Regions from separate parts of the Streptomyces sp. NPDC088812 genome, predicted to be linked through region 2. Evidence: riboswitches for the same ligand, from Rfam matches in the RefSeq annotation. Region 2 holds a riboswitch; the other holds the start of a gene.
The links. Region 2 has a riboswitch for thiamine pyrophosphate ahead of thiC (phosphomethylpyrimidine synthase ThiC). Riboswitches for the same ligand answer to the same signal wherever they lie in the genome.
Positions count from the first base shown of each region.

Region 1: it holds a riboswitch for thiamine pyrophosphate, as region 2 does, so the genes downstream of both, ACIP67_RS14530 (thiamine ABC transporter substrate binding subunit) here and thiC (phosphomethylpyrimidine synthase ThiC) in region 2, are expected to answer to the same signal.

Region 1 covers NZ_JBIVJP010000007.1:130,633-137,595, forward strand. Annotated here, with positions in the region: gene ACIP67_RS14525 (ABC transporter permease) at 1-400, opposite strand, end outside; gene ACIP67_RS14530 (thiamine ABC transporter substrate binding subunit) at 463-1,539, opposite strand; TPP riboswitch at 1,610-1,716, opposite strand; gene rlmN (23S rRNA (adenine(2503)-C(2))-methyltransferase RlmN) at 1,773-2,879, opposite strand; gene ACIP67_RS14540 (phosphatidate cytidylyltransferase) at 3,014-4,303, opposite strand; gene frr (ribosome recycling factor) at 4,303-4,860, opposite strand; gene pyrH (UMP kinase) at 5,056-5,814, opposite strand; gene tsf (translation elongation factor Ts) at 6,001-6,837, opposite strand.
Region 2 covers NZ_JBIVJP010000008.1:131,313-138,275, forward strand. Annotated here, with positions in the region: gene ACIP67_RS16220 (cupin domain-containing protein) at 1-168, shown strand, start outside; gene ACIP67_RS16225 (DUF5326 family protein) at 354-566, shown strand; gene ACIP67_RS16230 (IclR family transcriptional regulator) at 764-1,627, shown strand; gene ACIP67_RS16235 (SsgA family sporulation/cell division regulator) at 1,726-2,172, shown strand; gene ACIP67_RS16240 (YibE/F family protein) at 2,288-4,069, opposite strand; TPP riboswitch at 4,142-4,330, shown strand; gene thiC (phosphomethylpyrimidine synthase ThiC) at 4,323-6,119, shown strand; gene ACIP67_RS16250 (hypothetical protein) at 6,333-6,963, opposite strand, start outside.

The DNA.
Region 1 (6,963 bases), on a different contig from region 2:
AGACGTGCGCGGCCAGGATCGCCCACACCGTGGTGTCCAGCCGTACGCCCCACAGCTCGTCGAGCAGTCCGCCGCGCCCGACGAGCGCCAGGAAGGCCGTCCCGACGACGACCGTCGGCAGCACGAACGGGACGGTGACGACGGCCCGCAGGACCTGCTTGCCGGGGAAGGAGAGGCGGGCGAAGACGTAGGCGGCGGGCAGGGCGACCAGCAGGGTGAGCGCGGTGGAGGCGAGCGCCTGCCAGGTGGTGAACCACAGCACGTGCCGGATGCCGGGGTCGCCGAGCACGTCGAGCAGGCGCCCGGCGTGCCACGTCCCGTCGGAGCCGAGCCCGCGCGCGACGATCGCGGCGACGGGGTAGGCGAAGAAGACCCCGAAGAACGCGACGGGCAGGGCCATGAGCCCGAGCCGCGCCGCGCTCCCGGAACGGCCCGTGCGGGCCGCCGCGCCGCCCGCCTTCGTCACTTCAGTACGAGCGAGGTCCACGACTTGACCCACTGGTCGCGGTGCGCGGCGATGTCCGCCGGGGCCATGGTCTCGGGGTCCTCGGCGGCGGGCCCGTACGCGGTGAACTCGGCGGGCACGGCCGCGCCCTTCAGCACCGGGTAGACGAACATGTTGAGCGGCATGTCCTCCTGGAAGCGCTGGGAGATCAGGAAGTCGATCAGCGCCTTGCCGCCCGCGCTGTTCTTCGCGTTGCTCAGCAGCCCCGCGAACTCGACCTGCCGGAAGCAGGTGCCGGTCGCGACACCGGTCGGGGCGGTGGTGGGCTTGGGGTCCGCGTAGATCACCTCGGCGGGCGGCGAGGAGGCGTAGGAGACGACGAGCGGCCGGTCGCCGCCGGCCTTCTTCCCTCCGGCCGAACCGGAGAACTCCTCGTTGTAGGCCTGCTCCCAGCCGTCGACCACCTTCACGCCGTTGGCCTTCAGCTTCTTCCAGTACCCCTCCCACCCGTCGTCGCCGTACCGGGCGGCGGTGCCGAGGAGGAAGCCGAGGCCGGGCGAGGAGGTGGAGGCGTTCTCGGTGACGAGGAGGTTCTTGTAGGCGGGCTTCGTCAGGTCGTCGAAGGAGGTGGGCGGGGCCAGCTTGTGGTCGGCGAAGTACTCCTTGTCGTAGTTGACGCAGATGTCGCCGTAGTCGACGGGCGTGACCCGGTGCTTGTCCCCGTCGAGCCGGTAGGCGGCGTCGACCTGGTCGAGCCCCTTCGCCTCGTACGACTGGAAGAGGCCGTTGTCGAGGGCGCGGGACAGGAGCGTGTTGTCGACGCCGAAGAAGACGTCGCCCTGGGGGTTGTCCTTGGTGAGGACGGCCTTGTTCACGGCCTGCCCGGCGTCGCCGTCCGTGAGGACCTTCACCTGGTAGCCGGACTGCTTCTCGAACTCCGCGAGCACGTCCTCGGAGACGGCCCACGAGTCGTGGCTGATCAGGGTGACGGTGGTGGAGCCGGAGCCGGACGCGGAATCGTCCGACGATCCGCACGCCGACAGCGTGACGAGGCCGAGGCCGACGGCCGCGGCCACGAACGTCCTGGTGTGCACTGGTTTTCCTCCTGGGGTTGACCAGGAAGAGACGCGGCCCCGCCCGGCGGACCCGGGCGGGGCACAACAGCTTGAGCGGTGACCGAACTTCCTACCCAGAATGACCTGGGCGAGGTTCAGAGGGTCTGCGGCCTGGTGCCGCACTCTCAGCGCTGTGGCGCTCCCCTGTCGGAATATGAAGATGTCATCAGACGGACAGATGTCGGATATGAAGATGTCGTACGGCGCTCAGACTACCGCTCGGTGGCCGCGAGCTGACCGCAGGCCCCGTCGATCTCCTGGCCGCGGGTGTCCCGGACGGTCACCGGCACCCCGTGCGCGGCAATGGCCTCCACGAACGCCTTCTCGTCCTCGGGCCGGGACGCGGTCCACTTCGAGCCGGGCGTCGGGTTGAGGGGGATCAGGTTGACGTGCACCGGTCGGCCCCTGAGGAGGCGTCCGAGGCGGTCACCGCGCCAGGCCTGGTCGTTGATGTCGCGGATCAGGGCGTACTCGATGGACAGCCGCCGACCGGACTTCTCGGCGTACTCGAACCCGGCGTCGAGCACCTCGCGCACCTTCCACCGGGTGTTCACCGGGACGAGGGTGTCGCGCAGCTCGTCGTCCGGGGCGTGCAGCGAGATGGCGAGCCGGCACTTGAAGCCCTCGTCGGCGAACCGGTGGATGGCCGGCACCAGCCCTACGGTCGACACGGTGATCCCGCGCTGCGACAGCCCGAGCCCGTCCGGTGTGGGGTCGGTCAGGGCGCGGACGGCGCCGACGACCCGCTTGTAGTTGGCGAGGGGCTCGCCCATGCCCATGAAGACGATGTTGGACAGCCGGGCCGGCCCTCCGGGGACCTCTCCGTCCCGCAGGGCCCGCATCCCGTCGACGATCTGGTGCACGATCTCGGCGGTCGACAGGTTCCGGTCCAGCCCCGCCTGCCCGGTCGCGCAGAACGGGCAGTTCATCCCGCACCCCGCCTGGGAGCTGATGCACATGGTCACCCGGTCCGGGTAGCGCATCAGCACCGACTCCACGAGCGTGCCGTCGAAGAGCCGCCACAGGGTCTTGCGGGTGGTGCCCTGGTCGGTCGACAGGTGCCGCACGACCGTCATCAGCTCCGGCAGCAGCGCCTCGCGCAGCTTGTCGCGGGCCCCGGCGGGGATGTCGGTCCACTCCGCCGGGTCGTGCGCGTACCGCGCGAAGTAGTGCTGCGACAGCTGCTTCGCCCGGAACGGCTTCTCACCGATCCCCGCCACCGCCTCCTTCCGCTCGGCGGGCGAGAGGTCGGCGAGGTGCCGCGGCGGCTTCTTGGCTCCGCGGGGGGCGACGAAAGTGAGTTCTCCGGGCTTAGGCATGGCCTTACCAGTGTCGCAGATCGACTCGGGTGCCCCGGCTCGCCGTCGTGGCACCCCGCCCCGGGCCGTGACGACGGCGAGCCCCCGTCCGCCGGGGACGGGGGCTCGCTCGACGCGGGTGGGGCGGGTCCCGGTCAGGACGATCCCACGAAGAGCACCAGCAGCAGCCACACCACCGGAGCCGTGGGCAGCAGCGAGTCGAGACGGTCCATGATGCCGCCGTGACCCGGGAGCAGGGTGCCCATGTCCTTGATGCCGAGGTCCCGCTTGATCATCGACTCGCCGAGGTCACCGAGCGTGGCGCTGGCGGCGACCGCGAGGCCGAGCAGCAGGCCCTGCCACCACGTGCCGCCGTCGATGAGGAACTGCATGCACAGCGCGCCCGCGACCATCGCGAACGACACCGCGCCCAGCAGGCCCTCACGGGTCTTGCCGGGGCTGATGCGCGGGGCGAGCTTGTGCCTGCCGAAGCGCCAGCCGACGGCGTACGCGCCGGTGTCGCTGACCACCGTCAGGAGCAGGAACGTCAGCACGCGCTGCGCGCCGTCCTCGGCCGTGAGCATCATGGCGACGAAGGTGGCCAGGAACGGGACGTAGAAGGCCGCGAAGAGACCGGCCGTGACGTCCTTGAGGTAGCCCTCCGGCGGTTCCGTCATCCGCCAGACGAGGACCGCGAGCGCGGTCAGGGCCATGGCAAGCCAGGCGCCCTCGGCCCCCCGGACGTACCCGGCGACGACCATCGCCGCGCCGCCGAGCGCCAGTGGCACCAGGGGCGCCTTGATGCCCTTGCGCTCCTGGAGCCGGCTGGTGAGCTCCCACAGGCCCACCACGACGGCGATCGCTATGACACCGATGAAGACGGCCTTCACCACGAACAGCGAGACGACGATCACCGCGCCGAGCCCGACGCCCACCCCTATCGCCGCACCCAGGTCCCGGCCCGCGCTCTTCTTCTGCGGGGCGGGCGCCGGCTGCGGGGCGTCGGGCATGGGATCCGGATTCTGCGGCGCCGCCGCAGGGGGCAGCGCCGACGGGGTCTCGTCGCGGAACGGCTCGTTGCGGAACGCCTCCTCGCGGAACCCCCCGCCGGGGGGCATCCCGCCGGGGAACGTCCCGCCCGGGGGCGGCGTCCCCCCGCGGTACGGCTCACCGTGAGTCGCCTCACCGGGAGCCGCCCCGCCGCGGAACGTCTCGTCCCGGAACAGGGGGCCGCCCCTGCGAGCGGCCCCCCGGTCGTCATCCTGGTGTCCGTCGTCGGCGGGGACGTCGGGGACGATGGGCATGGGGCGAGTCTGCTGCGCCTCAGGCGCATCGTACGCGGGACCCGCCGGGGAAGCCCCCTGGACAGGCCCCTGGTCGGTGGGCCCCCAGTACCCGGTCGGTGAACCGGCGTGCGGCGGAGCGCCCCAGGAAGAGTCGTTCATCAGACCTCGAGCAGCTCCGATTCCTTGTGCTTGAGGAGTTCGTCCACCTGGGCGACGTACTTCGCGGTGGTGTCGTCGAGCTCCTTCTCCGCACGGCGGCCCTCGTCCTCGCCGACCTCGCCGTCCTTGACGAGCTTGTCGATCGCGTCCTTGGCCTTGCGGCGGACGGAGCGGATGGACACCTTGGCATCCTCGCCCTTGCCCTTGGCGACCTTGATGTAGTCGCGGCGGCGCTCCTCGGTGAGCTCGGGGAACACCACTCGGATGATGTTGCCGTCGTTGCTCGGGTTGACGCCCAGGTCGGAGTCGCGGATCGCCTGCTCGATGTTGCGCAGCGCGCTCTTGTCGAACGGGGTCACGACCGCCATGCGCGGCTCCGGCACGGAGAACGAAGCCAGCTGGTTGATCGGCGTCGGCGCGCCGTAGTAGTCGGCCACGATCTTGTTGAACATCGCCGGGTGCGCACGGCCGGTGCGGATCGCGGCGAAGTCCTCCTTGGCGACCACGACGGCCTTCTCCATCTTCTCCTCGGCCTCGAGGAGGGTCTCTTCGATCACCACTTGCTCCTGCGTGTCTTGAGTAGGCCCGGCTGCGGTTCCCTGTCGGTGGCGGCGGCCGGCTGCGTCGCGTCTTCTTCCTGCACGGTTCCCGACCGGCAGGACATTGTCCATCCCCCGGCCAGGCTCCGTCCCCCGGTCAGGTGTTGTCGTACGAACCGGGGTCCTCGACCGTGGGACCGGGGGGTCCTGCGGTCAGGCCCGGCTGCCTTCGTCACCCACCAGCGTGCCGATCTTCTCACCCTTGACGGCCCGCGCGATATTGCCCTCGGCGAGAAGCTCGAAGACGACGATCGGGAGCTTGTTGTCGCGGCACAGCGTGACCGCGGTGGCGTCGGCGACCTTCAGCTCGCGGGTGATGACCTCGCCGTAACCGAGGGCGTCGAACTTGACCGCCTCCGGGTTGGTCTTCGGGTCGGAGTCGTAGACGCCGTCCACGCCGTTCTTGCCCATCAGCAGCGCCTCGGCGTCGATCTCCAGGGCGCGCTGCGCGGCGGTGGTGTCGGTGGAGAAGTACGGCATGCCCATGCCCGCGCCGAAGATGACCACGCGGCCCTTCTCCAGGTGGCGCACGGCCCGCAACGGGATGTACGGCTCGGCGACCTGGCCCATCGTGATCGCGGTCTGGACCCGGCTGTCGATGCCCTCCTTCTCCAGGAAGTCCTGGAGGGCGAGGCAGTTCATCACGGTGCCGAGCATGCCCATGTAGTCCGAGCGGGCCCGGTCCATGCCGCGCACCTGGAGTTCGGCGCCGCGGAAGAAGTTGCCACCGCCGATGACGACCGCGATCTGCGCTCCGTCGCGCACGACGGCCGCGATCTCGCGGGCGATCTTGTGCACCACGTCGGGATCCACGCCCAGGCCGCCACCGCCGGAGAATGCCTCTCCGGACAGCTTCAGCAGGAACCGGCCGCGTACCTTGCCGTCGTCGCTCTTCTGGGCCTTGGTGGTCATGGGAGATCCCGCCTCTTTCACATGGTGCACATACGAAGAAGGCCATTGCCGGTGGGGTGTTCGCAACCCGTGCGCGGCAATGGCCTCCTCGTCAGATCTGCTGTCGTCCGTCACACGTCCCGTGACGACGCACGCGGACGACTGCTGCCGACCCTATCGGGGCCGGGCGTCCGTCGCGGTACGGACTCAGATGCCGACCTTGATGCGCGCGAAGCGCTTCAGGGCGACACCGGCCTCGTCCAGGACCTTCTGGACCGACTTCTTGTTGTCGAGCGCGTACGGCTGGCCGAGCAGCGTGGCGTCCTTGAAGAAGCCGTTGAGACGACCCTCGACGATCTTGGCGATCGCGGCCTCGGGCTTGCCCTCGGCGCGGGTGGTCTCCTCGGCGATGCGGCGCTCGGACTCGACGACCTCGGCCGGCACGTCCTCCTTGGAGAGGTACTTCGGCGCGAAGGCGGCGATGTGCTGGGCGACGCCCTTGGCGACCTCGGCGTTCGGCTTGTCCAGCTCGACGAGGACACCGATCTGCGGGGGCAGGTCGGGCATCGTGCGGTGCATGTACGCGATCACGAAGCCGTCGGCGAACTGCGCGAAGCGGTCCAGGACGATCTTCTCACCGAGGTTGGCGTTGGCCTCGTCCACGAACGCCTGGACGGTCTTGCCGGCCTCGATCTCCGAGGCGAGCAGGGCCTCGATGTCGGCCGGGGAGGTCTTGGCGACGTGCTCGGCGATCGCGGTGGCGACGCTCTGGAACTTCTCGCCCTTGGCGACGAAGTCCGTCTCGCACTTCAGCTCCACCAGGACACCGGAGGAGTTGTCGGCGGCGATGATCGAGACCACGGCGCCGTTCTCGGCGGAGCGGCCCTCGCGCTTGGCGACGCCCTTCTGGCCCTTGATGCGGAGCGCCTCGACGGCCTTGTCGACCTGGCCCTCGGCCTCGTCCAGCGCCTTCTTGCAGTCCATCATGCCGGCGCCGGTGAGCTCACGGAGCTTCTTGACGTCGGCGGCGGTGTAGTTCGCCATGAGTCTGTGAATCTTTCTCGAAGTCTGGAAGATCGGAGATCTGCACGGTCTGCGATCTACATGGAGATGTAGATCTCCGACTCTGCGCTGACCTACGGGTGAACGGCGGGAGCGGATCTCATGTCA
Region 2 (6,963 bases):
GAGGTGTACTTCGTCGTCAGCGGCCGGGCCTCGCTGACCGTCGGTCTGGAGACCACCCAGGTCGCCCGTGGCAGCGTCGTGTACGTGCCGGCCGGGGTCGCCCACAAGTTCCACCACATCAGCGAGGACCTGCGCGTCCTGGTCGTGTTCTCGCCCCCCGAGGGGTGAACGTCTCCGCCCGTGAGCCGATGCGCGGCTCGGGGTTCCCTAGGGGACCGGTCAGGGGAGGACAAGGGGTGCGAGGCCCCCGCCGGCACACCCTTCGGACCTAGCATCGACGGCAGGACATCGATAAGGATCCGGCCCGTCACAGGAGCCGGACCCCGGCCCGGACGAGAATGAGGACGAGGGAGATGCAAGAGATCTTCGCAGGACTGCCGTGGTGGGTGAAGTGGGTGGCGGTGCCGGTCATCGCCCTGGTCGTGTTCGGCGGCCTGATAGCGAGCGTCGTCGGCTTCGTGATCGGTCTGCTCTTCAAGCTGCTGGTCTTCGTGGCGCTGGTCGGCGGACTCATCTACGTCGTCAGGAAGTTCACGTCGAGTTCCAGCTCGCGCGGCGACTGGTGAGCGGTGCGGGAGACGGGTGACCGGTAACGGCGCTCGCCGGTTCCCTCGGCCGGGGGAAGTTTCCCGCACGTCCCGTCCGCGAGCGGTGGCGGAGGGTTAAAGTCCGGAGCCCGACGCGGGGGACGACCCCGCGAGCGGTGTATCCCCCCTCCCGTGTTTCCCGCACGGTCCGCCCTCTCGCGCTCCGGGAGTGACCCTTGGCCACGGTTGACACCGCATCGCCGAATCCGCTCGCGTCCCCCACCCGGCCGTGCTCCACCGCGCCCCCGCACCAGCGTCCGCCGAACGGCCGCGTTCCCGAGCAGCCGCATCCCGCAGCCACGCTCATCGGTTCCGTGCAGCGCGCGATGCGCCTGCTGGAGACCGTCGCCGAACACGCCTGCGGGGCTCCGGCCAAGCAGCTGGCCCGCGAGACCGGCCTCGCGCTCCCCACGGCGTACCACCTGCTGCGCACCCTCGTGCACGAGGGCTATCTGCGCCGCGACAAGGGGCTGTTCTTCCTCGGGGAGTCAGCCGTGCGTCTGAGTAGCAGCGGGGCGGCGCAGAAACGTCGCAGCACGGTCGTCGACACCCTCGCCCACTGGCGTGATGCGATCGGTGTTCCGGTGTACTACGCCGTGTACCGCGACGGCGAGATCGAGGTCATGTGCGTGTCCGACACCCCGGGCAACCCGGCTGTCGAGGAATGGGCCGACTTCCGTGAGACCGGTCATGCACACGCTATCGGCCAGTGCCTGCTCTCCCAGCTCGACGAGGACTCCCGCCGCGACCACCTGGACCGCTACCCGGTGCAGTCCATCACCCCTTACACGGTCCGCGACGACCACGTCCTGATGCGGCGACTGGCCCGTGTGCGCCGGATGGAGACGGTCGTCGAACGGCAGGAGTACGCGCTGGGCACGGTCTGCGCCGCGATCCCGATCACCGTGGGCACGACCGCGGCCACGATGGCGATCTCCCTGCCCGCCCACCAGGCGGACCGGCTGTCGGCGGCGGCTCGGCAGTTGCAGGACGAGGTCGGACGGATGCTGGGATCGCTTGCGATCTCTATCAGTATCTGAAAACTCACTCCTTGTGATCTGTCGTGCACTTTCAGCAAGATGCCCTGACAGTCAGGGGTTCAATCCCAGCCAACCGACGGCCACGACGGGGTAAGGCGATGCGAGAGTCCGTGCAAGCAGTCCAGGCAGAGGTCATGATGAGCTTTCTCGTCTCGGAGGAGCTCTCGTTCCGCATCCCTGTGGAGCTGGGCTACGCCACCTGTGATCCTTACGCCGTCCGGCTCACTTTCCACCTTCCCGGTGATGCCCCGGTGACATGGGCGTTCGGGCGGGAGCTGCTCATCGACGGGGTGGGCAGACCGTGCGGCGAGGGGGATGTACGGGTCTCGCCGGTCGACCCGGATTCCCTGAGCGAGATCCTGATCCGGCTTCAGGTCGGTGGCGATCAGGCAGTTTTCCGTTCCTCGGCAGCTCCGCTCGTTGCCTTCCTCGATCGCACGGACAAGCTGGTGCCGCTGGGCCAGGAGGGTGCGTTGGCCGATTTCGACGCCCATCTGGACGAGGCGCTGGACCGGATCCTGGCGGAGGAGCAGAGCGCCGGCTGAGCGGTGCGCACTGAAGCGCTGGCGTAACGCTTCAGCAGGGGCCGAGTCATTGCAGTAACGCTTCTTCTGGGTGGTCCGAGCCGGTCGCCGCTGCCGGCCCGGACCGCTGGCCGCGTCAGCGCTTGCGCCGTCTCCCCCTGCCGCCCCGGGGGATCTGCGGAGCGGCGCCCGTCGCACCGACCGCCGCCGGATCCGCCGCCACTTCCGGTGCCGCCCCTGGGGCCGCCTCGGTGGCCGCCCCGGGCCCGGGGCGGTCGGCCGACACCACCAGGGCCGCGAGGACCGTGGTCACCGGCACCGACGCGACCAGACCGATCGAGCCCACCAGCGTGCGCACGATCTCCTCGGCGACCAGTTCGCTGTTGGCGACCGTGCCGACGCTGCTCTGGGCGATCGAGAAGAGCAGCAGCAGAGGCAGCGCGGCACCGGCGTAGGCGAGGACGAGCGTGTTGACCACCGACGCGATGTGGTCACGGCCGATCCGGATGGCGGCCCGGTACAGACCGCGCCAGCCCATCGAGGGGTTGGCCTCGTGCAGTTCCCAGACCGCCGACGTCTGGGTGACCGTCACATCGTCCAGGACGCCGAGCGAACCGATGATGATGCCGGCGAGCAGCAGACCGCTCATGTCGATCGACGGATACAGCCCGTGGATCAGACCGGTGTTGTCGTCCGTGTTGCCGGTCAGGGCGGCCCAGTCGATGAACCACGAGCCCAGGAAACCGATCAGCAGCAGCGAGACGAGTGTCCCGAGCACCGCGACCGAGGTGCGGGCCGAGAGTCCGTGACACAGGTAGAGCGCGATCAGCATGATCGCGCTCGCCCCTACGACCGCCACGACCAGCGGGTTCGAGCCCTGCAGGATCGCGGGCAGGATGAAGAAGTTCAGGATCAGGAAACTGATGGCCAGCGCCACCAGCGCCATCACGCCCCGCAGCCGCCCGACGAGGACGACGGCGACCGCGAAGATGGCGGCGAGCACCGCCAACGGAACACGGCGGTTCACGTCGGTGACCGAGTACTGCAGGTCCTTCGGCGCGGAGGGCTCGTAGGCGACCACGACCTGCTGGCCCTCGTGCAACTGCCGTGACTGGTCCGGCTGCACGATCTCCGTGAACGTACGGCCCTTGTCGTCACCGGTGTCCACCCGGATCGTCGCCCGCTTGCAGGTGCCGTTCTCCTGCTGCTCCGCGGAGGAACCCTCGGCCGTCGAGGTGTCGCCGGTCGCGGTGGCGCCCGAGGCGTTCACCGACGAGCAGCTCACGCTCACGACCTTGGTGACCGTCGCATGCTGCGTCTGCCGGTCGAAACCCACCCCGGTGCGCTCGTGCGGCGGAGCACCGCCGGGCCACAGCACGACCAGGCCGGCGAGCACGGCCACGGCGAACGGGATGAGAACGGCCGCGATGACCTTGCGCAGATGCTGGGAGACAGGGGCGGCCGGACCGTGGCTGTGCGAGTGCCCGTGCCCTCCGCCGGAGCCCGGGCCGTACCCTCCGCCGCCAGGACCCGGGCCATGCCCGCCGCCCGGACCGCCGCCGTGTCCACCGCCGAGTTTGTCACCCGGGCCATGCCCATGGCCGTGCCCGCCGTTGTGGGAGCTGCCCGGCCCGTGTCCGCTGTCGGGGGGACCGACCGGTCCGTGCCCGCCACCGAAGCCGGGGTGGCCGTCTCCGTACCCGGACTTCGGAGCGCGTCCGCCCTGGGCATGGGAACTGGCCTCAGGACCGGAGCCAGGAACGGTCCCAGGACCGTGACCGGTGCCCGGACCTGAAGCTGGGTGAGGACGTGGCCCGGGACGCGGCCCTGGACCCGGACCGGGATCAGGACCGTTTCCGGCACCCGGTCCGCGAGGCGGTTCGGGTGGTGGGTACGGGGGGTGGTGTGTCGTGGTCACCGACCGATCATCGCAAGAACGACAGGGGCCCCCTGTTCACCGCGCCCGAATTGCCGCTAGCGTGGGGGCAACCTTTGCACACGCGGGAGCTCGGAGCACCGGGCTGAGAGGGCGCTGACCTCCGTCTTCGCGATGTTTCACGTGGAACGTCACCGAACCGAGTGATGTTTCACATGGAACGTCGGCAGACGGTAGCCGCTGCGTCGACCGCTGAACCTGTTACCGGGTAATGCCGGCGTAGGGAGTAGGTCTCATGACCATCAAGGACGCACGCACGCCTGTCTCCACGCAGATCTCTGCCGAGATCTCCGCCAACGGGGAGGCCGGGAAGTCCATCGGCTGGCACAAGGCGTATGTCGAGGGCGCGCGCCCCGACCTGCGGGTGCCAGTTCGTCAGGTGCATCTCACCAACGGGCAGTCGGTCACGCTGTACGACACGTCCGGCCCGTACACCGATCCGCTCGTCGAGACCGACGTCCGCAGGGGCCTGCCGCCGCTGCGGGAGAACTGGATCATCGCCCGCGGGGACACCGAGGAGTACGCGGGCCGCCCCGTCCGTCCCGAGGACGACGGCATCAAGCACACCTCGCCGCGCGGCGGCCTGCGGAACCTGGACGCGGTCTTCCCCGGACGACCCCGACTGCCGCGCCGTAGCCGGGACGGCAAGGCGGTCACCCAGCTCGCGTATGCGCGCCGCGGCGAGATCACACCCGAGATGGAGTACGTGGCCCTCAGGGAGAACGTGGCGCCCGAGGTGGTTCGCGAGGAGATCGCGGCGGGCCGTGCGGTCCTGCCCGCGAACGTCAACCACCCGGAGATCGAGCCGATGATCATCGGCAAGCGGTTCCTGGTGAAGGTCAACGCCAACATCGGCAACTCGGCGGTGACCTCCTCCATCGAGGAGGAGGTCGAGAAGATGACCTGGGCGACCCGCTGGGGTGCGGACACGGTCATGGACCTGTCCACCGGTCGCAACATCCACACCACCCGTGAGTGGGTGCTGCGCAACTCCCCTGTTCCCATCGGCACGGTGCCGCTGTACCAGGCACTGGAGAAAGTCGACGGCAAGGCCGAGGAACTGACCTGGGAGATCTACAAGGACACCGTCGTCGAGCAGGCCGAGCAGGGCGTGGACTACATGACCGTCCACGCGGGCGTCCGCCTGCCGTACGTCCCGCTGACCGCGAACCGCAAGACCGGCATCGTCTCGCGTGGCGGCTCGATCATGGCGGCGTGGTGCCTGGCCCACCACAAGGAATCGTTCCTCTACGAGCACTTCGAGGAGCTCTGCGAGATCCTCGCCGCCTACGACGTCACGTACTCGCTCGGAGACGGTCTCAGGCCCGGTTCGATCGCCGACGCCAATGACGAGGCGCAGTTCGCGGAGCTGCGCACTCTGGGGGAACTCAACCGGATCGCGAAGCGTTTCCACGTTCAGACGATGATCGAGGGCCCGGGACATGTCCCGATGCACAAGATCAAGGAGAACATCGACCTTCAGCAGGAGATCTGTGATGAAGCTCCGTTCTATACGCTCGGCCCGCTGACGACGGACGTCGCGCCGGCGTACGACCACATCACTTCCGGTATCGGTGCCGCGATGATCGCCTGGTGGGGCACGGCCATGCTCTGTTACGTCACGCCGAAGGAGCATCTGGGCCTGCCCAACCGTGACGACGTCAAGACCGGCGTCATCACGTACAAGATCGCAGCCCATGCGGCCGACCTCGCCAAGGGACACCCCGGTGCGCAGGAGTGGGACGACGCGCTGTCCGACGCCCGCTTCGAGTTCCGCTGGGAGGACCAGTTCAATCTGGCCCTCGACCCGGACACGGCCCGCGAGTTCCACGACGAGACACTGCCGGCCGAGCCGGCCAAGACCGCTCACTTCTGCTCGATGTGCGGGCCGAAGTTCTGCTCGATGAAGATCTCCCAGGACATTCGCCGTGAACACGGGGGATCGCGTGCGGAGATCGAGGAAGGGATGGCACAGAAGTCGCAGGAGTTCGCGGCGGCGGGCAACCGCGTCTATCTGCCGCTCGCGGACTGACACCGAAGGTTCAGCGGCCCGGGGCGGCGCGAGGCTGCCCCATGGACAGGCCCACGGCTTGGCTCGCGGCTCGGCCTGCGCCGGCGTGAGGCCGTAGTGCGCCGGTGGCGCGAGACTCTCGTCGAGGTGAGGGCGCGAGCCGGGCTTGAGCCGGCCCGTACCCAGCCGGGAGTACGGCTTGCGTCCCCTTCGGCGGGGGCGCAAGCCGTGGGCCTATTCCGGCTGGTGTTCGGGCCCTCCGAAGTCCGGGCTGGTGTAGTCCGGGCTGGTGTAGCTCGGCCGGGAGCCGGTCGAGCGCCCGTCGTCCGGGCTGCTGAAGCCCGGACGGTCGTAGCCGATCTTCGGCAGACGGCCGGGGGGCGCCGGTGGGGCCGGGTCGCTGTGCAGTGCGGCGGCCGTGCCCGGGTTGACGAGGGCCTCGCGCAGGAACGGCAGTATGCCCCGTTCCAGCAGGGCTTCTCGCCAGGCTTCCCTGGCGCGGGTCACCTCCTCGCTCAGTTCGGCGTACGGACCGGCCTCCAGGGTCGGCCGGTTGCGCAGGGCCGTGAGGAGGAGTCCCACGGTGGCGACGAGGATCGCTGCCGCGGCGATGGCTCCGAACGCCCAACCGGTGGTGAGCATGGCATGGGCGAACGACTGCCCGGGGTCGAGCATCTTGAGGACGTAGCCGACGAGCAGGAAGATCACCGCGGCGGTGCCGGCGAGGACGGGGGTGAGGACGGCGGCGATGGCGACGGCGCCCGCCCCGGCGGCCTCGGCGGCCTGGGCCGCGTCGCTCATGGTGGCGGCGAGTCCCATCCCGCCCACGTCCGGCTCGCCGTGGCCGGACTCCGGGGTGGGCGAG